Regions from separate parts of the Enterobacter cloacae complex sp. 394I7 genome, predicted to be linked through region 2. Evidence: riboswitches for the same ligand, from Rfam matches in the RefSeq annotation. Region 2 holds a riboswitch; each other region holds the start of a gene.
What was found. Region 2 has a riboswitch for thiamine pyrophosphate ahead of thiC (phosphomethylpyrimidine synthase ThiC). Riboswitches for the same ligand answer to the same signal wherever they lie in the genome.

Region 1: it holds a riboswitch for thiamine pyrophosphate, as region 2 does, so the genes downstream of both, thiB (thiamine ABC transporter substrate binding subunit) here and thiC (phosphomethylpyrimidine synthase ThiC) in region 2, are expected to answer to the same signal.
Region 3: it holds a riboswitch for thiamine pyrophosphate, as region 2 does, so the genes downstream of both, thiM (hydroxyethylthiazole kinase) here and thiC (phosphomethylpyrimidine synthase ThiC) in region 2, are expected to answer to the same signal.

What each region holds. Positions count from the first base shown of each region.
Region 1 is NZ_JBXWCR010000003.1:138,612-140,875, forward strand. It holds gene sgrR (HTH-type transcriptional regulator SgrR) at 1-1,163, shown strand, start outside; TPP riboswitch at 1,200-1,300, shown strand; gene thiB (thiamine ABC transporter substrate binding subunit) at 1,332-2,264, shown strand, end outside.
Region 2 is NZ_JBXWCR010000015.1:7,213-9,476, forward strand. It holds partial or broken gene nudC (NAD(+) diphosphatase) at 1-517, opposite strand, end outside; gene AC2FAP_RS23710 (Rsd/AlgQ family anti-sigma factor) at 613-1,110, shown strand; TPP riboswitch at 1,209-1,318, shown strand; gene thiC (phosphomethylpyrimidine synthase ThiC) at 1,397-2,264, shown strand, end outside.
Region 3 is NZ_JBXWCR010000001.1:2,022,067-2,024,330, forward strand. It holds gene thiD (bifunctional hydroxymethylpyrimidine kinase/phosphomethylpyrimidine kinase) at 1-269, opposite strand, end outside; gene thiM (hydroxyethylthiazole kinase) at 266-1,036, opposite strand; TPP riboswitch at 1,072-1,168, opposite strand.

The DNA of each region.
Region 1 (2,264 bases), on a different contig from region 2:
AAGCGGATATTGCGCACCACTGGCAGCAACTTTCTCCTCTTCACTGGCGCTTTTTTCTACGTCCTGGTATTCATTTCCACCACGGCCGCGAGCTGGAGATGGTCGATGTGATTGCCTCTTTAGAGCGCGCCTGCACGCTACCGCTCTATTCCCATATTTCACGCGTTCACTCCCCTACGGCATGGACACTGGATGTTGAACTGTCTCAGCCGGACAAATGGCTTCCGTGGCTGCTGGGCTATGTACCGTCGATGATTTTGCCCGGTGAATGGGAATCGATGAATAATTTTGCCAGCCTGCCGATTGGCACCGGCCCCTACTCTGTATCGCGCAATAACAACAACCAGCTGAAAATCCGCGCTTTTGATGACTATTTTGGCTACCGGGCGCTGATCGACGAAGTGAACGTGTGGGTATTACCGGATCTCAATGAAGAGCTGAGCGCCGGGCTGACGCTGGAAGGGCCCACCACGGGCGAAAAGGCCGTGGAGAGCCGGCTCGAAGAAGGGTGCTACTACCTGCTGTTCGACAGCCGTACCCATCGCGGGGCAAACCATGAGGTGCGTAAATGGATAAGCCACGTGTTGTCGCCCTCCAGCCTGATTTATCATGCGGAGGAGCAGTACCAGACCTACTGGTTCCCGGCGTATGGTCTGCTTCCTCGCTGGCATCACGCCCGCCCGACATACTGCGACAAGCCCGCCGGGCTGGAGTCCATCACCCTGACCTACTATCGCGAGCACGTTGAACACCGCTTTATCGCCAGAATCATGACCCGACTGCTGGCCGCCGTTGGGGTGAGGCTGGATGTCAAAGAGGTGGATTACGATGAATGGCATCAGGGGGAGATCGTCAGCGACATCTGGCTCAACAGCGCCAACTTTACCCTGCCGCTTGATTTCTCGCTCTTCTCTCACCTGTATGAGGTCCCGCTTATCCAGCACTGCATAGACCGGGACTGGCAGCAGGACGCGGCACGCTGGCGCGCCGGCGACATGAATCTGGCCTCATGGTGCCAGCAGTTGCTGGCTGAACAAGCGATCGTGCCGTTGATCCACCACTGGCTGATGATCCAGGGGCAACGTAGTATGCGCGGTGTCAGAATGAATACGCTGGGCTGGTTTGATTTTAAATCCGCCTGGTTTTCGCCGCCGGAGCCATAACACTTTCGTAATATTTGCCAAATCATTACAATAGCGCCGTTCTCAACGGGGTGCTGCATCACTGATGTGCGCTGAGATAATACCCGTCGAACCTGATCCGGATAACGCCGGCGAAGGGATTTGAGGCTGTCACTCAAAATCCTTTGCCACTCAACCTTGAGGTGCAAAGTGTTAAAAAAAGTTCTCCCCCTTCTGGCGCTGTTTGCGCTCCCTGCTGTCGCGAAGCCCGTCCTGACGGTCTACACCTACGACTCCTTCTCAGCCGACTGGGGTCCGGGTCCGGTGGTGAAAAAAGCCTTTGAAGCTGACTGTCAGTGCGAACTGAAGTTCGTGGCGCTGGAAGATGGCGTCTCGCTGCTTAACCGCCTGCGCATGGAAGGCAAAAACAGTAAAGCCGATGTGGTGCTTGGGCTGGATAACAACCTGCTGGAGGCCGCCTCGAAAACCAGACTGTTTGCCAAAAGCGGCGTCGCCACCGATGCCGTCAGCGTCCCGGGCGGCTGGCAGGACGACACCTTTGTGCCGTTCGATTACGGTTACTTCGCGTTTGTTTACGACAAAAACAAGCTTAAAAACCCGCCGAAAAGCCTGAAGGAACTGGTCGAAAGCGAGCAGAAATGGCGCGTTATTTATGAAGATCCTCGCACCAGTACGCCAGGCCTGGGGCTGCTGCTGTGGATGCAGAAAGTCTACGGCGATGACGCTCCGCAAGCGTGGCAGAAGCTGGCCGCCAAAACCGTCACCGTGACAAAAGGCTGGAGCGAAGCCTACGGTCTGTTCCTGAAAGGGGAAAGTGATCTGGTTCTGAGCTACACCACCTCCCCGGCTTATCACATCATCGCCGAGAAAAAAGACAATTACGCCGCCGCCAGTTTTGCTGAAGGGCACTATCTGCAGGTCGAAGTGGCAGCCCGCACGGCATCCAGCAAACAGCCCGAACTGGCCGAGAAGTTCCTGAAATTTATGGTCTCCCCGGCATTCCAGAACGCGATTCCAGCGGGTAACTGGATGTACCCCGTGACCAGCGTGGCGTTGCCAGCGGGCTTTGAGAAACTGACCAAACCGCAAACCTCGCTGGAGTTTACGCCTCAGCAGGTTGCC
Region 2 (2,264 bases):
GCGCCACCGCCTGCTCCAGCGTTTCGCCCACTTCAACGAACCCGGCAAGAACAGTATGAATGCCGTTGCGATGGCGGGTATGTTGCGCCAGCAGAATGGAATCGTCACGCCGGATAGCGACGATAATGCACGGCGCAATCTGCGGATAATAGCGTTCACGGCAGTGGCTGCAGAGCATGGCCCACTCGGTTTTGCTCGGGTGCATGGTATGCCCGCAGTAGCCGCAGTATTTATGCGATCGGTAAAACTCGGCCAACTGCACGCCACGGCCTGCCAGCTGGAACAGGCACACATCGAGATCCAGCACCTGACGAACGGATCCCATGTCCTGGCGGCGAGGCTGCTGGATCAACCACACCGGCTCCCCTTGCCACTCGCCGATCTTCAGTGCAGGCTGACCAACGAGATCGAAACGATCGGCAGTGCCATGGGGTATTTCCCCACCGGGCAGCCATAATTTTTGTTCGTGACTGACAATCCACCAACCCAGATCTGATTTTTCAATAATACGATCCATATCTATTGCACTACCTTCGCTTCACTGACATGTTGTTAGCATTGTGGTTACATTTTGGATAAGCAGAATCAATTCTAAACCTTGCGGAGTCGAACATGTTAAACCAGCTAGAAAGCCTGACTGAGCGCGTTAGAGGAAGTAACAAACTGGTGGATCGCTGGCTACATGTGCGCAAGCATCTACTCGTGGCTTATTACAATCTGGTCGGTATTAAGCCTGGCAAAGAATCGTTTATGCGGCTGAATGAAAAAGCGCTGGATGATTTTTGTCAGAGCCTGGTCGACTACCTGTCCGACGGCCATTTCAATATTTATGAACGCATTATCCGCGAAATGGAAGGCACTAGCCCGTATTTAACGGCATCCAAACTCTACCCGCTGCTGGAAGCCAATACCCAGCAGATCATGAATTACTACGATTCCACCCTCGAGAACGCCATCGATCACGACAACTACCTTGAGTTTCAACAGGCGCTGTCCGATCTCGGCGAAGCGCTGGAAGAGCGATTCTCGCTGGAAGATAAGCTGATCGCTCTCGTGCTGGATAACGATTCTAAGGCCAGCAACGAAGATAACATCGCGCGGCCTGCTTGAGTTCTTAATCGTTAACGAGTAGTTTACAAACATTCGCCCCTCTCAGGAGGGGGTATTACACGAAATCATTCATGCGATAGCGCGAACGATGGCGTGTAAATTTCTTGTCGGAGTGCCCAGTGTGAAAGCACGGGCTGAGACCGTTAATTCGGGATCCGCGGAACCTGATCAGGCTAATACCTGCGAAGGGAACAAGAGTAAAACTGCTGTAGTATCGCCCCCGGGCGATCTCCTCTTGCTTCATCCGTCGTCTGACAAGCCATGTCCTTCACTTTTGGAATGAGCTATGTCTACTACTAAACTGACCCGCCGCGAACAGCGCGCACACGCCCAACACTTCATCGACACCCTGGAAGGCACCGCTTTCCCGAACTCTAAGCGTATTTACATCACCGGCTCTCAGGCGGATATCCGCGTTCCGATGCGCGAAATCCAGCTTAGCCCGACGCTTCTTGGCGGCAGCAAAGAAAACCCGCAGTATGAAGACAACGAAGCCGTGCCAGTCTACGACACGTCTGGCCCATACGGCGATCCTGATGTGGCCATTAACGTGCAGCAGGGGCTGGCAAAACTTCGCCAGCGCTGGATTGACGCGCGTAACGACTGCGAAGAACTGACGGTTCGCAGCTCTGCCTACACCAAAGAGCGTCTGGCCGACGACGGCCTGGACGAACTGCGCTTCGCGGGCCTGCTGACGCCGAAACGTGCGAAAGCGGGCAAATGCGTCACCCAGCTGCACTATGCGCGTCAGGGGATCGTCACCCCAGAGATGGAGTTTATCGCCATCCGTGAAAATATGGGCCGTGAGCGCATCCGTAGCGAAGTGCTGCGCCACCAGCATCCGGGCGAAGGTTTCGGTGCCCGCCTGCCGGAAAACATCACCCCGGAGTTTGTGCGCGATGAGGTGGCCGCTGGCCGCGCGATTATCCCCGCCAACATCAATCACCCGGAATCCGAACCGATGATTATCGGCCGCAACTTCCTGGTGAAGGTCAACGCCAATATCGGTAACTCCGCGGTCACCTCCTCCATCGAAGAAGAGGTCGAGAAGCTGGTCTGGTCAACGCGCTGGGGCGCGGACACGGTAATGGATCTCTCCACCGGGCGTTATATCCACGAAACCCGCGAGTGGATCCTGCGTAACAGCCCGGTGC
Region 3 (2,264 bases), on a different contig from region 2:
ACCGCTTCAACAATGTCGGTCTCGGCCAGCATCCCAATCTTGGTGGTGTCGATTCGCACATCGCTGAAAACCGAATCCAGCTGTGCGGCGACAAAGTCCGGCTCAATGCGGTAAACCGACTGCACGCCACGCGTATTTTGCGCCACCAGCGCGGTAATCACCGAGCAGCCGTACGCCCCGAGTGCGGAGAAAGTTTTCAAATCAGCCTGAATGCCCGCGCCGCCGCTTGGGTCGGTACCGGCAATGGTAAGGGCGTTAATCCGATTCATACCCGTTCCTCCAGAGTGTAGAGCGCGTCGAGGAACGCGCTGGCAAAACTGCCGGGACCACCGGACCGGGCGATGGCTGCCGATCCGGCACGTTTCATCCATCCGCAAGCGGCGGCGATGTTGTCCAGCCGGTCGCCGGGAAGCGAGCAGCTCGCCGCCACGACTGCCGAGAGCGCGCATCCCGTTCCCACCACGCGGGTCATCATCGGGTCACCGCCCACGACCGTGCGGGTGCGCTGCCCGTCTGTGACGTAATCCCGTTCACCGGTGACCACCACAATGGCATTCGTCTGGCGAGCCAGCGCCTGCGCGGCAGGCAGCGCAGTTGCCGCCGTGTCGGTGGTATCGACGCCGCGCCCGCCCGCACTCATCCCGGCAAGGGCGAGAATTTCCGAGGCATTGCCGCGAATGGCCGCCGGTTTCAGGGCGAGGATTTGGTGGCAAAAACGGGTGCGGAACGTCAGCGCCCCTACGGCAACCGGGTCAAGCGTCCAGGGTTTCCCTGCTGCCACTGCACGCTCAATCGCCCGGCGCATCGACTGGGCGCGCGGCGCCGTCAGCGTCCCGACGTTAATCAGCAGGGCATCTGCGAGCGCGGAAAACTGCTCAGCCTCTTCGGCTTCAATCACCATAGCCGGGGAAGCGCCAAGCGCCAGTAACACATTGGCCGTAAAGGTCTGTACCACATCGTTGGTCATACAGTGGGTAAGTGGGGAACGGGTTCGAAACTGATGTAAAACGTGTAAATCGAGCAGGTCAGGCTGCATGGTATCGCTCCTGCCGTGCGTGAAGAAGCGATGACCGGGAAGGCATCTGACTTCCCTACGCTGGCATTATCCAGATCAGGTGGTACGGGTATTTCTCAGCCTTCACAAGGAAGGGCACCCCGAGTCATGTACTACAAAATCAAAAGCTTGCGATTAACGTCCCGTTAATCCCTGTTCTGGATCATGCCAGCGGGAAGCCAAAGACTCAACCCTAAAAAATCCTCTGTGTCCCAGTTTGTGTCTCACGTTGTGTCCCACAGATAAATGGCGGGCACAAAAAAACCGCCCATAAGGCGGCTTAAGAAAATAATTTCAATCGTGATGATTTAAATGGAATCTATTTTCTGCATACGCTTTCTCCATGCAGTCGAAGTGCTTTTGCCAATTCCAATTGGAATGCAAAGGAAAGACGGGAACGGCTGATCTTTATACCATCAATAATGATGTGTGTAGGGTAAACAGTGACCATGCGGCCCAAGTATTGGAAGTGTTTAGGGTGGTTTGACTTATCGTTATTCATTGTGTGCCATCCGTCTGGGTGGGGGTATTCCCGCCAACGGATGATTGATCTAAAATCGATCAAAATCAATAACTTAACAGATCACCAAATCCAGGGGGTGTACACTGGCAAGCCTCCCTCAGCCTAACTTATACACGAACAGAAAATAGGGGCGGATTCCTTCCAGTTGGGTGGGAAAATATCTGGGAGTTTGGATATTGTTGCTAGGCCCCTCGATCTGAGGCCCCGGGTGATGAGAGTATTTTCGCCAAATATCTGGGGGCACTCCCTACCGGATGGCCTGCATTCTGGTCAAACATTGTCCAACCTTCCGCTCTTACAGTGCGCTCGCTCAGATAACCCTTTATTCTCAATTACTTAATAACAACACAATACCATTCTGTTGCTTTACCCTGTGGACCAGTGGCCCAGCCGGGCCACCCTGGAGGCGTCCGCCTCCCCTGTGCGCCTGTGGCGCGTTATCTTGTGGCAAGCCATACAAACCCACAGGGTTGAGAGTGGTAGCGCCACAGGCGCATACAGAGAGCGGGCCTACATAGACCCTCTGAGGGGCGAAGGCTTTCGACCCGGCTTGTATTGAGAATAACTATCGTTTGCAAGTGATATTGATTATCATGTGGGAATAAAAAAGCTGGGGATTTTTTCTTGAGGGTAAATTGAAAATTTGCCAGGCAACACTATAACGAAATGATAATTAATTGCCCACAA